4 regions of the Streptomyces sp. NPDC047453 genome follow, and region 2 is predicted to be linked to each of the others. Evidence: riboswitches for the same ligand, from Rfam matches in the RefSeq annotation. Region 2 holds a riboswitch; each other region holds the start of a gene.

What was found. A riboswitch is a leader RNA that binds a small molecule or an ion and turns the genes downstream of it on or off. The one in region 2 is predicted to bind cyclic di-AMP.
Positions count from the first base shown of each region.
Region 1: linked by a shared signal. The riboswitch ahead of ABZ818_RS09670 (hypothetical protein) and the one ahead of ABZ818_RS16310 (C40 family peptidase) in region 2 are both predicted to bind cyclic di-AMP.
Region 3: linked by a shared signal. The riboswitch ahead of ABZ818_RS17900 (M23 family metallopeptidase) and the one ahead of ABZ818_RS16310 (C40 family peptidase) in region 2 are both predicted to bind cyclic di-AMP.
Region 4: linked by a shared signal. The riboswitch ahead of ABZ818_RS01935 (NlpC/P60 family protein) and the one ahead of ABZ818_RS16310 (C40 family peptidase) in region 2 are both predicted to bind cyclic di-AMP.

Region 1 is NZ_JBEYTS010000007.1:169,562-173,765, reverse strand. It holds gene ABZ818_RS09680 (helix-turn-helix transcriptional regulator) at 1-916, shown strand, start outside; gene ABZ818_RS09675 (NUDIX hydrolase) at 894-1,427, opposite strand; cyclic di-AMP (ydaO/yuaA leader) riboswitch at 1,667-1,883, shown strand; gene ABZ818_RS09670 (hypothetical protein) at 1,887-2,120, shown strand; gene ABZ818_RS09665 (RNA-directed DNA polymerase) at 2,399-3,874, shown strand; gene ABZ818_RS09660 (hypothetical protein) at 3,883-4,204, shown strand, end outside.
Region 2 is NZ_JBEYTS010000015.1:51,313-55,516, reverse strand. It holds gene ABZ818_RS16330 (8-amino-7-oxononanoate synthase) at 1-200, shown strand, start outside; gene ABZ818_RS16325 (DUF397 domain-containing protein) at 249-479, opposite strand; gene ABZ818_RS16320 (helix-turn-helix transcriptional regulator) at 515-1,375, opposite strand; gene ABZ818_RS16315 (ATP-binding protein) at 1,603-2,058, shown strand; gene ABZ818_RS16310 (C40 family peptidase) at 2,112-2,585, opposite strand; cyclic di-AMP (ydaO/yuaA leader) riboswitch at 2,589-2,802, opposite strand; gene ABZ818_RS16305 (hypothetical protein) at 3,142-3,450, opposite strand; gene ABZ818_RS16300 (ATP-dependent Clp protease proteolytic subunit) at 3,458-4,093, opposite strand.
Region 3 is NZ_JBEYTS010000017.1:106,878-111,081, reverse strand. It holds gene ABZ818_RS17910 (GNAT family N-acetyltransferase) at 1-1,065, opposite strand, end outside; gene ABZ818_RS17905 (HPr family phosphocarrier protein) at 1,242-1,523, shown strand; gene ABZ818_RS17900 (M23 family metallopeptidase) at 1,716-2,471, opposite strand; cyclic di-AMP (ydaO/yuaA leader) riboswitch at 2,484-2,644, opposite strand; gene ABZ818_RS17895 (pitrilysin family protein) at 2,877-4,204, opposite strand, start outside.
Region 4 is NZ_JBEYTS010000001.1:427,063-431,266, forward strand. It holds gene ABZ818_RS01925 (hypothetical protein) at 1-649, shown strand, start outside; gene ABZ818_RS01930 (hypothetical protein) at 795-1,142, shown strand; gene ABZ818_RS01935 (NlpC/P60 family protein) at 1,347-2,576, opposite strand; cyclic di-AMP (ydaO/yuaA leader) riboswitch at 2,584-2,764, opposite strand; gene ABZ818_RS01940 (bifunctional [glutamine synthetase] adenylyltransferase/[glutamine synthetase]-adenylyl-L-tyrosine phosphorylase) at 3,079-4,204, shown strand, end outside.

The sequences.
Region 1 (4,204 bases), on a different contig from region 2:
CACACTCGAGGCCTTCCGGTCGTCTATCGAGGACTACTGGCGACGCGACAACCAGCACGGCGGTGAGGCTCTGAGGCCGGCCATCGTCGGCCAGCTCCGATATGTGGTCGGGCTACTGAAGGAGAGCCGACCGCCGTCCATCCAGAACGGGTTGTACGGAATCGCGGCCGAGCTGGCGCGCCTCACCGGCTGGACCTACTTCGACGCCCGTCAGTACAACCAGGCCCGTGCGTACTTCACCGAAGCCCTGCACCTGGCCAAGGAAATCGACGACCGTCAGTTCATGGCCAACGTCCTTGCCTGCATGAGTTTGCAGGCCACGTACCAGGACAAGCCCGCGGACTCACTCGCACTCGTGACCGCCGCCCAGGACCAGGCCCGCTCAGCCCTCGGCACCACCCCACGCGTCCTGTCCATGCTGTCCATGCGCGAAGCCTTCGCTCATGCCACCCTCGGCAACCGGGATTCCACGCACCGGGCTATCGGGGAAGCACACCGCCATTTCGAGCAGATCCACGCGAGAGACCCGGACCCGTCATGGGTGGCCTACTTCGACGAGCCGAAGCTCATCGTGGACACGGGCATCGCCCACGGCAGACTGGGCGAAGCAGCAACTGCCGAACCATTGATCGCGGATGCTCTGCGGCGGGAGGACCGCACCAACCAGCGCGGCCGCGCGTTTCACGCGTTCTGGCTTGCTCGTACGCAGTTGGACCAAGGCAAGCTTGATCAGGCGTGCCACACCGCCACGCAAGCGCTGGAGCCTGCGTCGGCGGTGGCCTCCGAGCGGGTGTCCGGCCATCTCAGGGAGTTCTACGACCAGTTGGCACCACACAGGCAAGAGCCCGTAGCCCTGGCCTTCGAGGCGAGGCTACGGGCCCTCCTCCCACCGGTCAGCGGATCGCTTCATCCATGAGCAGGTACAGCAGACCCACGAGCGATCCACTGCTCACGATCTCCCGGCGGTCGATCATCCCTCGCACCTCCGAGAGGGGGATCCACTCGATGCGGTCGGACTCGTTCTTTTCCGTGGGCGGCCCGGCGTAGGTGGCGCCATCCGCGCGGAAGACGTGGTGCTGTGAATCGGTGATGCCGTTGGCCGGCTCGGCGTAGATCAGGGGCTTGATGGGACCAGGGCGCCAGCCCGTCTCTTCCAGGACCTCGCGGGCCGCTGCCTCTTCCGGGGTCTCGCCGTCCTCGACCAGGCCCATGGGCAACTCCCAGGCCCACGAGTCCGTGATGAAGCGGTGACGCCACATCATCAGGACTTCTTGACGATCATTCACCACGGCGGCTACGGCCAGGTGTCGGAGGCGAACGACGTGGTACTCCCACCTGCGCCCATCAGGCTGCTGGACGTCGACCAGACACAGATTCACCCACTTGTTGGTGTAGATCTGTCGCTCACCGTGGGTCTTCCACTCCATACCTGCGGCCCCTCTCGATCGGTCTCCAGGATCTCAGACCGTCCCGGAGACGGACGCAGCTCTTGAGCGTGATCACGTCCTCGCCCAGGATCCGTCACTCACCGGCTTGGTCGGGCTGTCCACCCGAGCGAGGAGAGAGGTGACTAACCCCACAAATTCTTGATCGGTTGGGATTTTCGGACATTCGTGAGCCAAGCTCCATGTCTGACGACAAGCCCCCACCGACGTAGGTGGGGCGGTCTGGGCGTGCGCCGAGTCCTGCCGACGCCTGGATGCCAACGCGACGTATGGCGAGGCAGGAACGGAGGACCCAAGCACGACGGGTCGCTGGAACGGTCACGCCACGACCGGTCTGAGCACCCTTGGGGTGAAGCCGCGGCAAGGCAACGCGGCCGGGCAACTTCGCCAGCCCGAATCCGACAGGTCATCCCTTCGTAGGCGGCAGACGAAGGGTTGCGCATGAGTGCGCCGCAGAACACCCCGCAGTTTCCCGTTCCTCACCAGTCCCCGAGGAACAAGAAGACCGATTCCTTGATCGCGGTCCTGATCGCGATCATCATTGGAATCTTTGCGGGCGTCCTCCATCGGACCATGGAGGATGTGTCGTACTACGAGGCCATTAAGACAGCGGGCGGAACGGCCGTTGGACTCGCGGTTCTCTTCTTCATGATCTTGGGCTACATCTGGCCCTGATCAGCAAGTTCATCACGGAGACCCCGTGAGAGAACGTTGACGAACGTGGATGAGACCCTGGCGCACAGGCCGGGGTCTCTCTGCTGGTGTGCCTCGGTGTGTCCCTGTCGACCTCAGCCACGCTACTGGGCTGTCGAACGAGAGAAACGGCCTCGGCCGGCCTGCGACAACCGCCCGTGAGCCATCAGCTTGGGAAGCTCAGGTGGTCTACGGCTTCCCTGCTCTACTACGCTTGTGCTTGATCGTGGGGGTCTGATCGGAGGGGAGAACAGCGGACTATGGGGCGTCCCTTCTGGGTCAATCTGGATGATGCATGGAATCGCCTATTGCGCGGCCGCGGACGCTCTGAGATACCTGACATCATCAATTGGGCAGACATAGATGCGTCATGGGGTGACGTCCGTCGCGCCGTAATTGATTCCTTGCAAAGTGGCCAAGTCGGACCTGAATATGTCGAAGTTCTAGACCTACCGAAGAATGCGGTAGCAGTACGCCCAATCTCGCGACTTTCAGTGCATGACCGACTCGTCTATGACACGCTGATCTTTTCTATTGCTGAACTAGTCGAAAAACAACTACACGATAGCGTCTACAGCGCAAGGTGGGGGGAAAACGGTAAGTCCTTTTGGAAACCGATCGATTCGTGGGTGGCCATGCAAAAGCGTGGTGTCAAGATGATCAGCAAGACACCGTTTCAGCTAGCCCGCACGGATGTTGTCTCTTTCTATGAGCACATTGACGTAGGCGCCCTCGCAGTGGACATTCAATCAGCAGGGGCAAACCCATGGGTTACCGACAGATTGATTTCCTGGCTCCGCATGTTTCAGTCGTCTAGTCGCGCATGGGGGATACCTCAGGGACCGGATGCCTCGGCGATTCTAGCGAACCTCTACATGTTGCCAGTAGATGAGTTCGTACATCGCGCCAATTTCAAGTACCTGCGGTATTCCGACGACATGATGATATTTGACACAGAGCGCGAATCCTTGCGTGACGCCCTTTTGGAAGTAAATTCCATTCTGCGGTCGCGTCGCCTATCCATGTCGATGACGAAAACTGATATCTACGACCCGGTATCCGCTGTATCCCAGCTAGAGAGCCTGGAAAAAGACGCAATTGCTTACGGACTCAGAATCGGTGAAGTAGGAGCAGAAGAAAGACTCTATAAGCTATTCCTGGCGGCGACCGAGGATGAACAGAATGATCGAGACGTCAAGTTCTCTCTTTTTCGCATGGGAAACCATAGCGACGATCGAGCAATTCCCTGGGTATTGCGTAACCTAAAAGAAAGTCACCACTTAGCAAGCGAGCTCATTCGATATCTGGAATGCTTCCCGAATCGACTTTCAGCTACTACTAGGGCCTATGTATCGGCTATGCAGCGCGCAGCTGGCCATCAGTACGACAGTTTGGAACAGCGGCTACTGCAAGCAGCTGCACGGCTAAGCATCAATTCCACGGAAATCCGCGATTTGGCTTGGAGTATATTGGGGGACAAGAATAAGTCGAGCCTACCGCGCGAGTTCGCTGCCCGTTACCTAGGAAGAGTAAGTACCATCGCTGACGGGCAGCTCCTGCGACGCGAGTTTGAGAATGAGGCGAACGTGAACGTAAGGCGCGCCCTCCTCGTTGCGATGTATGAAGCGAGATCCGTATCCCGCCCGCTTCTAGAGGCTCTAGCCGGCTCTCGGTCGCAACTCACATGGGTTAGTCGATACCTGCTCGGAAATCCGCTAGTGCCACTACCGCGATAGGAGTTCCCGTGCTGCGGCTTATCATCTACTTCCTGCTTGCCGTCGCCTCTGGGGTAGCTAGCTTCTTTATCACTAACTCGACCGTTGTCAATATGACGACTGGTCTCAGCATGGGGTTGGCGGTTCCGGCCGTTGAGCAGATCATGCAAAACCGGGAAAAATTGCGGACCCTTTGGTATTCGCTCCGCTACCGGAAGCAGTCTGTGCGGATTTCCACCTCGTACCTGTTCAAGATTTATGTGGACGGCAAGTATCTTTTGATTCGCGGCTCTCGGTGGCGTAATCAGTTTCAGCCGGTTGGCGGGGTCCATAAGGTATCGCCGCAGGGCA
Region 2 (4,204 bases):
TGGTCTCGGTGCGCGCGCCGTCCCCGGAGCGGGCCGTGCGGTGGGCGGCCGACTGCCGGGCGGCCGGGCTGGCCGTGGGCTGCTTCCGTCCTCCTTCCGTGCCCGACGGCATCTCACGGCTGAGGCTGACCGCCCGCGCGGACCTCTCCGGGGCGCAGATCGAACGCGCTGTACGGGTGATCGGTGGAACACGACCATGAGTCGGCGTGACATGGCCGGGTGTCACCGGGCGTTGACCGGATTGTCCGTCAGGTGCGGTGTGTCGCAGCCATGAAGCCTGCCCAGCTCGCGGGGGAGAAGAGCAGTGCGGGCCCGGCCGGGGCCTTGGAGTCGCGCACGGCGAGCAGCCCGGCCCACGGTCCCGTGGCGGGCCGGGCCGTCTCGACGCAGTTGTTGGCTCCCGTGCTGTAGCTGCTGCGCAGCCAGCGCACGCCGTGCAGATCGGTGCTGGAAGGTACGTGCCGAGGCGGAGCGGACATGGTGCCTCCTTAACGCGGTACGCGGTTGTGCGCCGTCAGGGGGTCTGGCGTATCCCGGCGATGAAGTCCAACGAGTCCTCGGGCGAGAGGGCGTGGAGCCGCAGGGTGTCGAAGGCCTCGGCGTAGGCCTCTAGGTCTTCTTTCCGCTCGAGGTGGAGGCTACTCGTCAAGTGGTCGAGAACCACCACGTTCAGATCAGAAGCGTTCGAAAATGAGAAGATAACGAAAGGGCCGGTGATGCCGATGTGGGCGCCGGCGGCGAACGGCAACACCTGGAGCCGTACTTGGGGCAGCCGGGCTGCTTCCGTCAGCCGCTCCAACTGCCGCCTCATCACCTCGGGCCCGCCCACCTCCCGGCGCAGCACCGCCTCGTCCAGCACCGCGTCCAGCTCCAGCGGCGGTCGCGAGCGCAGCACGTCCTGGCGGGCCAGCCGCACCTCCACCAGCGCGTCCAGCCGGTCCTCGTCGAGCCCGTCCACGGCGGCCCGGGTGACCGCGCGCGCGTACTCGGGCGTCTGGAGCAGGCCGGGGACGACCGAGGTCTCCAGGGTGCGCATCCCGCTCGCCTGCGACTCCAGGCTGATGAAGTCCCGGTAGGTCGGCGGCAGCACTCCGCGATAGGCGTGCCACCAGTGGTGCCGGTCGCCGCCGTCGTCCAGCCCCGCCAGCACCAGGAGCAACTCGCGCAGTTGGGCGTCGTGGACCGCGTACGCGTCCAGGAGTGAGCGCACATCGGCCGGTTTCACCCCGCTGGTGCCGGTCTCGATCCGGCTGACCTTCGACTGGTGCCAGCCGACCAGGCGGGCCGCCTCACCGCTGGTGAGACCCGCGCCGGTGCGCAGGGCGCGCAGTTCGGCGCCCAGCTTCCGGCGGCGCACCTCGGGACCGTGTTGCATGGGCTACTCCCTCGCTCCCTCTGAACGCTCCACGCGACCCGCTCCGGATACGGTCTGCCGTCGCAGAGTTCACCGCATTGAGCGACAGATATATGCATATCTCGGTGGATCGCCACCGAGAGCGGAGTGCTGATGGCAGTCTGACGGCGAAGCACCAGTGCGGGACCGTACTCGAATCATCCGCTCAGTGTCGGACTCCGGCCCTGTGGGAAAGGGACGACGTCGCCATGGCAGACCATCTGGAAGCATCCGTCACTCTGCCGAGCGATCCCGCCTCGGTCTGCGCGGCCCGTGCCTATGTGGCCGGCACGCTCGCGGAGTGGGGCCTGCCGCCGGCCGCGGACACCGCCGAGACGGTCCGGCTCATCGTCTCCGAACTCGCCACCAACGCCGTACAGCACACTTTCGGGCAGTCACCCACCTTCACGGTGGACCTCGTCCTCGTGCGTGACGAACGACTGCACATCGGGGTCACCGACAGCCACCCCCGGTTCCCGAAACGCCTGCCGGCCGCCGTCCAGCAGGACAACGGCCGGGGCATGGTGATCATCCGGTGGCTCACCGCCGAGTGCGGCGGCAGTCTGACCGTGCGGCCGACCCGGGAGGGCGGCAAGACGGTCTGCATCGAACTTCCGTGGACGGTTCCCGCCCGCCCGGTGGCGGCCGCGGGTCAGGAACCGTAGGAACGTGCGGTGACGACGTCGAAGCTCCGCCACCGCACCGCATTGCGGCCGGGTCAGCGCACCCGGCCATACCAGACGCTCTTCGTCCAGATCTTCTGGAGCTTCACCACGTCCCCGGTCTTCGGGGCGTGCCAGATCTTGCCCTTGCCGGCGTAGATGCCCACGTGGTACACGTTCGAGCCCGAGTGGAAGAACACCAGGTCCCCGGCTCGGCGGCTGCCCGCGGAGATGTGCCGGCTCTTGTTGTACTGCTGTGCGGCCGTGCGGGGCAGCGTCTTGCCCGCCCTTTTGAACGAGTACAGCGTGAGCCCGGAGCAGTCGAACCTCCGCGGCCCCGTGGCGCCCCACTGGTAGGGCGACCCCTGCTTGGACGCCGCGATCCGCAGCGCCGTGTTCGCGGTCGTCGCGGCCGAGGCCTCGGAGGCCACACCCGGGACCACGATCGAGCCGCTCACGGCGGCCAGGGTCAGAGCCGAGGCCGTGCCGGCCCGGGCCATCAGCGACGGGACACGATTGAGCGCAGTCATGCGCAACCCTTCGTCAGCCGCCTGTGAAGGATGACCTGTCGGATTCGGGCTGGCGAAGTTGCCCGGCCGCGTTGCTGCGGCTTCACCCCAAGGGCTGCTCGGACCGGCCATGGCGTGACCGTTCCGGCGACCCGTCGTGCTTGGGTCCTCCACTCCTGCCGATCCACTCCTGTCGACCGGTCATCCGGGCGGCGGCAGGACTCGGCGTCCGCCCGGACCGCCCCGCCGTTGTGGCGGGGGCTTGTCGTCAGACAGGGATCTTCACCTACGGATGTCCGAAAATCCCAATGGAACCGCGTGTTTGTGTTGTTACTCACCACGCGCCCGTTCGGGTGGACACCCTCGCGATCGAACGGCTGCCCCCTCCCGCGACGACCCCCGGACCAGCACCGGAACACCTCATTCCGCCATCCGGGGAGGCGTGTTGCGCAACTGCGGCGGTCCCGAAAAGGGAGCTGAACCTACACCGAAAGGCGGTCGGTCATTCGGGGTGATTTCACCCCGTGTCCAGACAGACGGGCTCCTTCACCCGCCGAGACCGCGGCTGTGGATGACGTCAACTTCCGCAGTCGGGCGGCAGGGTGACACGGGCCGTGCGCCGCTCGCCGTCCAGCACTCGCAGCGCCCGGGCCAGAGTGTCCGCGTGCAGCTCGGTCTCGCCCCGCCGGTGCATCAGTGCCAGCGTGTCCCGCAGCTCCATCGCCCTGCCGACGAGCGCCTGGGCGGCCCTCAGGGCCCGGTAGGTGTCTCCGGGCCGGCCCGGGTTGACGCGGCCCAGCAAGTCGGCCGCCTCCAGGTAACGGTCGATCAGCTCCGCCTCGGCGCGGGTCAGTGCCGGCAGGGGCGGCAGCTCGGGTGGCAGCATCGGCGGCTCACCCCGCGTCCGGCGCGGTACGCGTGCCCCCGCGGGTCTGGGCGATTCGGTCAATCAATCCATATTTCAGGGCCTCTTGTGCGTCCAGCACCTGCTCCCGCTCCAGGTCGGTCCGCACCTGCCGGGCGGACCGCCCGGTGCTCCGCGCGAGCAGTTCCTCCAGGCGGGCGCGCACCCGTGTCAGCTCGTCCGCCTGGATCGCCAGGTCGGACGCCTGGCCCTCGACCGGCTCGGGCAGCGACGGCTGCCGCAGCACCACGCGGGGGCCGGGCAGCGCGTACCGCTTGCCCGGGGTGCCCGCGGCCAGTAGTACCGCCGCTGACGCGACGGCCTGGCCCAGGCAGATCGTCTCCACGTCGCAGCACACGTACCGCATCGTGTCGTGGACGGCCAGCATCGCGCTGAACGAGCCGCCGGGGGAGTTGATGTAGAGCGAGATGTCCCGGTCGGGCGTCCGGTGCTCCAGGTGGACGAACTGCGCGATGACGTCGTTCGCCGCGGTGTCGTCGATGGGTGTGCCGAGGAGGACGATCCGCTCCTCGAGCAGTTTCGCGTACGGATCCAGGGACCGCCGGCCGGCGCTGGTGATCTCGGTGAACTCCGGCAGGACGTAGCGGGCGGACGGTCGCGTCATGGCGCACCCCTCCATGCGGCGGTGCCGTCTCCGGTCGGAGCGGCCTCTGTAAAAAATGTACAGGACGTACGTAAGTCGCGGCGAGCTTTCCGGGGCCGGGTGCGGGAACGG
Region 3 (4,204 bases), on a different contig from region 2:
GGCGAGGGAGGCGTTCAGCCGGACGTCCGGCGAGGTGTTGATGATCCCGAAGGTGTTGGGCCCGATGATCCGCATGCCGTACGTGCGCGCCTGCCGCACGAGGGCGCGCTGCCGCTCGCGTCCCTCGGGGCCGCTCTCCGCGTAGCCCGCGGAGATCACGACGAGCCCCTGCACCCCGTGCTCGCCGCACTCGGTGACGGCGTCCGGGACGCGCTCGGCCGGCACGGCGACGACGGCGAGGTCCACGGGCCCGTCGATGTCCCGCACCGAGCGGCGGGCGGGCACCCCGTCGATCTCCCGGCAGTCCTCGCCGAAGGCCCGGTTCACGGCGTGGAGCCGGCCTGTGAACCCGGCGTCGCGGATGTTGTCGAGGATGCTGCGGCCCACGCCGCCGCGCGTGCGGCCCACGCCGATGACGGCGACCGAGCCGGGCACCAGGAGCCGCCGCACCGACCGCCCCTCGGCCCGCTGCTCCCGTGCGCGCTGCACGGCCAGCGACCGGTCGGTCGGCTCGATGTCGAACTCCAGGTGTACGACGCCGTCCTCGAAGCTGCGCTTCTGGACGTACCCGGCGTCCGTGAACACCTTGATCATCTTGGTGTTGGCCGGAAGCACCTCGGCGGTGAAGCGCCGGATGCCGCGCTCGCGGGCGACGGCCGCGATGTGCTCCAGGAGCGCGGAGGCGACCCCGCGTCCCTGGTGGGCGTCCTGCACCAGGAAGGCGACCTCGGCCTCGTCGGAGGGCGCCGAGGCGGGCATGCCGTCCGCGCCGATGCGGTCGTAGCGCACGGTGGCGATGAACTCGCCGCCGACCGTGGCCGCGAGTCCCACCCGGTCCACGAAGTCGTGGTGCGTGAAGCGGTGGACGTCCTTCGCGGACAGGCGCGGGTAGGGCGCGAAGAAGCGGTAATACTTGGACTCGTCCGACACCTGTTCGTAGAAGCTGACCAGACGGCCGGCGTCATCGGCGGTGATGGGGCGGATCCGTGCGGTGCCGCCGTCGCGCAGCACCACGTCCGCCTCCCAGTGGGCGGGGTACTCGTGCCGGTCCGGCGAGGTCTGCATGGGCCCCAGCGTACGGCTCGCGTCCGACAGCGGCGCGAGGCAGTCTGTGGAGGACACACGTCGGACCGAGGCCGCGGTCCGACGCCACCCGGGGCGGCGCACACCCCCGCTCCGGGCTCGCTCCACGTGTGGAAAACTGGTCTAGACAACCCTGATCACCCGAAGGGCAGCAACACATGGCTGAGCGCCGCGTCAACGTCGGCTGGGCCGAGGGCCTCCACGCCCGCCCCGCCTCCATCTTCGTCCGGGCCGCCACGGCCTCAGGCATCCCCGTGACGATCGCCAAGGCCGACGGGACGCCCGTCAACGCGGCCTCCATGCTGGCCGTGCTCGGCCTCGGCGCCGAGGGCGGCGAGGAGGTCGTCCTGGCCTCCGACGCCGACGGCGCGGACGCCGCGCTGGACCGGCTGGCCAAGCTGGTCGCCGAGGGCCTCGGGGAGCTTCCCGAGACCGTCTGACCGGCAGGACCGCTCCTGCGCCGAAGCCGTGCCGCCCGGACGGGGTGGCACGGCTTCGGCGTGCCCGGCGTGCCCGGCGGGCCCCCGGAACACCGGAAGGGAACACGGTGGGGAACACCGGAAGCCCCGGCTCGGGAGCCGGGGCTTCGGGTGTTTCGCGTGACGCGCCGGGCGGTGTGCCGGCGCGGGAGGTCAGATGGTGAGGCCGTGCCGGCGGAGGTAGGCCACGGGGTCGACGTCGGAGCCGTAGTCCGGGGACGTACGGGCCTCGAAGTGCAGGTGCGGTCCGGTGACGTTGCCGGTCGCGCCGGACAGGCCGATCTGCTGGCCCGGGACGACCTGCTGGCCCATCGAGACCCCGATGGACGACAGGTGTCCGTACTGGGTGTACATGCCGTCGGCCATCCTGATCACGACCTGGTTGCCGTACGCCCCGCCCCAGCCGGTCTCGACGACGGTGCCGATGCCGACCGCGTGGACGGTGGTGCCGCTCGCGGCGTGGAAGTCGATGCCGGTGTGGGTGCCGGAGGTCCACAGTGAGCCGCCGGTGCGGTAGCCGGTCGATATGTAGGAGCCGAGGATCGGCGTCACGAAGGCGTTGAGACGCTTGCGTTCGGCCTCGCGGGCGGCGCGCGCCTTGGCCTCGCGCTCCTTCTCGGCCCGTTCCGCGGCCTTCTTGCGCGCGGCCTCCTCGGCCTGCTTGCGCGCGGCGGCCCTGTGCTGGGCGAGGGCCTGGGCGTCGATCTTCTCGGCGACGCTGTCGCCGATGGTGACGACCGGGGTGAGGCCGGTGTCCTCGGGGGCGGGGTCCTCCGCGGCGAGGGCCGGGGCGGCGAGGGTGCCGATGACGCCGGTGGTGGCCAGGGCCGCGACGCCCGCCGCACGGGCGGTGGTGCGGTGCATCCGGCTCGGCCGGCGGTGCTTCCCGGCGGCGCGGGTGAACGCCATGGAGACGTGGGTCCTTTCCTTCCCTCTCGCCTACCGGGTTAGCTGACGGGTTCGGAGCAGGAAGGTCTCCTACGGCCCCCTCGCGGCGTGCGCGGGTGTCCGATTCACCCCAGGGACGGTGGGTCCCCGGCTCCCCCGGCTCGCGCCGTACGGGGACTCAGCGATGGCTGTCCGGTGCCGCGGACGCGGCGCACTGCCCGACGAACAGACGGACCGACGCTAAACGGGGCCGCTTTCCATTCCCAAACGGATCAGATGTTTTGTAGCGCATACCACAGGGCAGACAGGCAACCTCCCCCTCAATTCGGACATCGTGGGGCCCTGGTGACGCTTCGGTCACCAGGGCCCCACGCGCGCGTGTACCGTTCGCCGCGCGTGCGGCGGCGCGGCGGCGCGGGGGTACCTCTACTCGGCCGCGACGACGATGACCCGGCCGGCGCCCAGGGCCTCGACGGGCTCCTTGATCTGCGCCGCGTCACCGACGAGGACCGTCACCAGCCGGTCCACGGGGAACGCGTTGACGACGGCCGCGGTCGCCTCCACCGTGCCGGTCGCGGCGAGCTGCTGATAGAGCGTCGCCTGGTAGTCGTCGGGCAGGTGCTGCTCGACCTGGTCAGCGAGCGTGCCCGCCACGGCGGCGGCCGTCTCGTACTTCAGCGGCGCCACGCCGACGAGGTTCTGCACGGCGACGTCCCGCTCGGCGTCGGTGAGGCCCTCGGCGGCGAGCTTGCGCAGCACCGTGAACAGGTCGTCCAGGGCCGGGCCGGTGTTCGGGGTGTCGACCGAGCCGCTGATGGCGAGCATCGCGGCGCCCGACCCGTCGGGGGCCGACCGCAGCACCTGGCCGAACGCCCGCACCCCGTAGGTGTAGCCCTTCTCCTCGCGCAGGACGCGGTCCAGGCGGGAGGTGAGGGTGCCGCCGAGGCAGTAGGTGCCGAGCACCTGGGCGGGCCACACGCGGTCGTGCCGGTCCGGGCCGATCCGGCCGATGAGCAGCTGCGTCTGCACGGCACCGGGCCGGTCCACGATGACCACGCGGCCGGTGTCGTCGGCGGTCACCGGCGGCACGGGCCGCGGCTTGGCGGGCGAGCCGGTCCAGGCGCCCAGGGTCCGGCCCAGCAGCTCGTCGAGGTCGACGCCGGTGAGGTCGCCGACGACCACGGCAGTGGCCGTGGCCGGACGCACGTGCCGGTCGTAGAAGGAGCGGACGGCCGCCGAGTCGATCGCGCCGACCGTGTCCTCGGTGCCCTGGCGCGGACGCGACATGCGCGAGCCGGCCGGGAAGAGCTCCTTGGACAGCTCCTTGGCGGCGCGGCGGGCCGGGTTGGCCAGCTCGTGCGGGATCTCGTCGAGCCGGTTGCGCACCAGGCGCTCGACCTCGGATTCGGCGAACGCGGGCGCCCTGAGGGCGTCGGACAGCAGGCCGAGCCCCTTGGCCAGGCGGGAGGCCGGGACCTCCAGGCTCAGCCGTACGCCGGGGTGGTCGGCGTGCGAGTCGAGGGTGGCGCCCGCGCGCTCCAGCTCGGCGGCAAACTCCTCGGCGGAGTGCTTGTCGGTGCCCTCGGAGAAGGCCCGCGCCATGATCGTGGCGACGCCGTCCAGGTCGGCCGGCTCCGCGTCCAGGGGCGCGTCCAGCAGCACCTCGACGGCGACGACCTGCTGGCCGGGGCGGTGACAGCGCAGCACCGTCAGGCCGTTGTCCAGCGTCCCGCGCTCGGGCGCGGGGAACGCCC
Region 4 (4,204 bases), on a different contig from region 2:
GGAGATCCGGCACCAGGCGCACCAAGCCCTGCTCGGCGCCAAGTCCGTCCGTATCGCGCTGAAGGACACGGGGTCAGACGCCCAGAAAGGCAATCGGCCCAGCTCGGCGGACCTCTCGTACGACCAGGCCGGCTGCACCGGCTCGATAGCCATGGGCACCCAGGGCAGCTTCCAGATCGTCAAGCGCGGCACCGAAGCATGGATGAAACCCGACGCTACGTTCTGGAAGACGACCAAGGTCCCCGGCAGCGAGGGCACAGCAGGCGCGGAGCGCTTCAAGAACCGGTACATCCATGGCACGACCAACGACGCGATCTTCAAGAAACTGGCCGACGTCTGCAGCATCAAGGTCTTCCAGAAGCCCCTCGGCGGCGTCGCGCCGTTCACGGACGTCAAGAAGGGCACCGAGACCACGTTCAACGGAATGAAGGCCATCCCGCTGACCGGGAAGGTGGACGGAAGGGCGGCCACGTACTACGTGGCGACGCAGGGCAAGCCATACCTGATCGGGGGCACCCAGAAGGGCAACGGCACCGATCTGACCTTCACCCTGTCCGACTATGACAAGCCGATCCCGTCGGCGACACCGTCCGCCAACGAGTCGGTGGAGGTCTCCCAGCTGGAGAGCCAGCTTCAGGGCGCGTCCTGAGCCCATTGCTCATCGCCGTGCTTGCCGCGACCGCTGATCGTGCTGGGGAACGGTATGGCGCGTGGAGGGACGGGTGTGGCTCAATTGCCGTCGGCGGGACGCCGTGGGCACGACGGCGCGGAGGGGGAGGGCGGAAGGCGTCGTGGTGAGCGGGGACCGGCCGGTGATGTGGGCCGAGGCGGCCAGGGTGGCGGCGGGGTGCGTGGTGGTGCTCGCCCTCACGTGGGCCGCTCTGGAGTTGCTCGACGAGCGGCAGTTCCCGGTGGCCGCACCACCGGTGATGGTGCTGGGCCGGTGGTTCTACGACAGGCACCGTCACTGGGGCGCCGGTCTGGTGGCCACGGTCTCCGGCTCGGTCGTGGTGTTCACCTCGGTCGACCGGCTGCGACCTCATCTGGACCGGCTGCTCGCCGACACCACGGCGACCGCGGCGGGGCTGGTGGTCGCCATGGCCGTGTTCACGCTCTGCTCCCGCGTGCGGCGGAGGGCCTGACATGCCGTACGAGGGCGACGACCGACGTGGTGCCCGGCGTGGCCTGCACCTGCGTACCCACTGGCACCGCTGGTCACCGTGGCCGACATCTTCATCGTGGTGCCCTGGACCTGCGTGGCGCCGTCCCATGAAAGGGCCCGCACCCCCCGGTGCGGGCCCTTTCATGTCCGATGCCGGTGCCGGCACCGGGGTGTCCGGCGCGCGTTACGCGGGGCGGACGACGCTGTGGATCGGCATGTAGTAGATCGACTCCTCGCGGACGTTCGTGCCCGGGCGCGGCGCGTGGATCATCATGCCGTTGCCGATGTAGATCCCGACGTGGCTGATGTCGTTGTAGAAGAAGACCAGGTCGCCGGGTTTGGCCTCGGAGACGGGGACGGTCGTGCCGGCCTCCACCTGGCTCCAGGTGGTGCGCGGCAGCGAGATTCCGGCGGACTTCCAGGCGGCCAGCGTGAGCCCGGAGCAGTCGTACGAACCGGGGCCGGTCGCGCCCCACACGTACGGCTTGCCGATCTGGGCCCGCGCGAAGTCGAGGACCTTGGCGGCCTTGGCGGCATAGCCGGTGCTCGATCCGGCATCCGTGCTCGTGCCCCCGCCCGTACCCGTGCCCGAGCCCGTGCTCGATCCCGAGCTCGTGCCCGTTCCGCTGCTCGCCTTCGCGTCGGAGCTCTTGGCCGCCTGCTCCTCCTTGCGCTTCTGCGCGGCCGCCGCCGCCTCCTCCGCCGCCTGCCGGCGGGCCAGCTCCGCGGCCTTCTGCCGGGCGATCTCCTGCTTCTTCTTCTCGATCGCCGCCAGTCGCGCCTTCTCCTCGGCGGTCAGCGTCGACAGCAGATGGCGCGCCTCGCTGAGCTTCGTCTGGACGTCGAGCTTGCTGGTCCTCAGATCGTCCTGCGAGGTTGTCAGCGACTCCAGGATCTTCGTCGCCTCGGTGCGCTTCTTCGTCGTCGCGAGCTGCGCGGTCTGGTAGTCGTCGACGGCCTTCTTCTGGCGCTCGGTGAGCTGTCTCATCAGATGGTCCTGGTCGAAGTACTGCTGGGGATCCTTCGCGAGCAGCAGCGTCGCGGTGCCGGACATCCCGCCCGTGCGGTACTGGGCGGCGGCGAACATGCCGAGCTCGCGCCGCGCCTCGTTCAGCTTCGCCGTGCGCTTCGCCACGTCGTCGAGGAGGCCGTTCACGCGTGTGCGCTGCGTGGCGGTCTTCTCCTTGGCCTCGTTGTACTTCTCGGTGGCCACTCCGGCCTGGTGGTAGAGGTCGTCGACTCTCTTCTGCACCTCTTCGAGGCTGGGCTTCCGGGGCTGCGCGGGCGCGGCGTTCGCCGTCTGGGACAGCAGCGCCACGGAGGTGAGGGCCGCGGTCGTCAGACCGAGGGCCGGGGACGTGCGCAGTCCGGCGATCCGGGTGGCCGTGGTCCGGGCTTTGCGGTGCGACGCCAAGGGTGGCGCCTCCTTCCATAGACCGCCTACCGGGTTAGCTGTCGGGTTCGGGCGGGTGGTCGGAAGGGCTGCCCTACCGTCCCGTGCGCGCTGTGGGGGACACGCGAACGGGACCGATTCACCCCAGGGATGAGTGGGTCCCCGGCTCCGGCTGCCGTGAGGCGCACCGGATTCGGCGCAGGCCACCCGTCCCGGCGTTGTTCGCCGGCGGGGGTACGGGGTGCCCGCCGGGCACGCTAGCCAACGCTTGTGACTGCTGTGAAGGTTGGTGCGTGATATGTCCGCTACGTTTTCGTGACTTTCACGGTACGCATACGGTTGGCTGCACTCCGATGTTTTCGGGACCGTCGGACCGTACGTGCGGTGGGCGGCGGGTGTCCCCGTTTCCGGAGCTCCCCGACGACCTCCGACCGGCGCGGAAAACGGGACCGCCGTCAGGGCTCAGGACCGGGAGTCCGGATAGGCTCTGGCCAGGACGGGCTTGATCCGACGGGAGGCCGGGATGACGGCGCCGGGGCGCAGGAGCAGTACCTTCACGCGGCTGCTGCGGCACGGCTTCATCCATGCCTCGGACGCAGAGCGGCTGCTGGACGGGCCGGAGCTCGCGCCGCTGAGGGACGATCCGGTGCTGCTGGAGGCGCTGGGCGCCACAGCCGACCCGGATCTCGCGCTGGGCGGGCTGGTCCGGCTGCTGGAGGCTCAGCCGGAGTCCAAGGCCCGCCGCGAGCTGCTCGACACGCTGATAGCGGCCAAACCGCTGCGCGACCGGCTGCTCGGCGTGCTCGGCGCCTCCACCGCCCTCGGCGACCACCTCGCCCGGCACGCAGGCGACTGGCGGGCGCTGGTCACCTACGAGCCGCGCGACCTGCACCCGGGCGTGGAGGAGTTCGAGCACGGGCTCGCCGAGGCCGGCGATCCGGTCGCGCTCCGCGTCGCCTACCGGCGCTGCCTGCTGTCCATCGCCGCCCGCGACGTGTGCGGCACCACGGATGTCGCCGAGACCGCCGCCGAGCTGGCCGACCTCGCCACTGCCACTCTGCGCGCCGCGCTCCGGCTCGCGCGGGCCGCCGCGCCCGAGGACGACGCGCTGTGCCGGCTCGCGGTGATCGCGATGGGCAAGTGCGGCGGCCACGAACTCAACTACGTCTCCGATGTCGACGTGATCTTCGTCGGTGAGGCCGCGGACGGCGCCGACGAGGTCAAGGCTCTGCGCGCCGCGACCGCGCTCGCCTCGCACATGATGCGGATCTGCTCCGAGACGACCGTGGAGGGCTCGATCTGGCCGGTCGACGCCAACCTGCGGCCCGAGGGCCGCAACGGGCCGCTGGTGCGCACCCTCAGCAGCCATGTCGCCTACTACCAGCGATGGGCCAAGACCTGGGAGTTCCAGGCGCTGCTCAAGGCCCGCCCGGTGGCCGGCGACCTGGAACTGGGCGGCCAGTACATCGCCGCGCTCGGCCCGCTGGTCTGGCAGGCCGCCGAGCGCGAGAACTTCGTCGCCGACGTGCAGAAGATGCGCCGCCGCGTGGTCGAGACCATCCCCGTGGGCGAGGTCGAGCGCGAGCTGAAGCTCGGGCCGGGCGGCCTGCGCGACGTCGAATTCGCCGTGCAGCTGCTTCAGTTGGTGC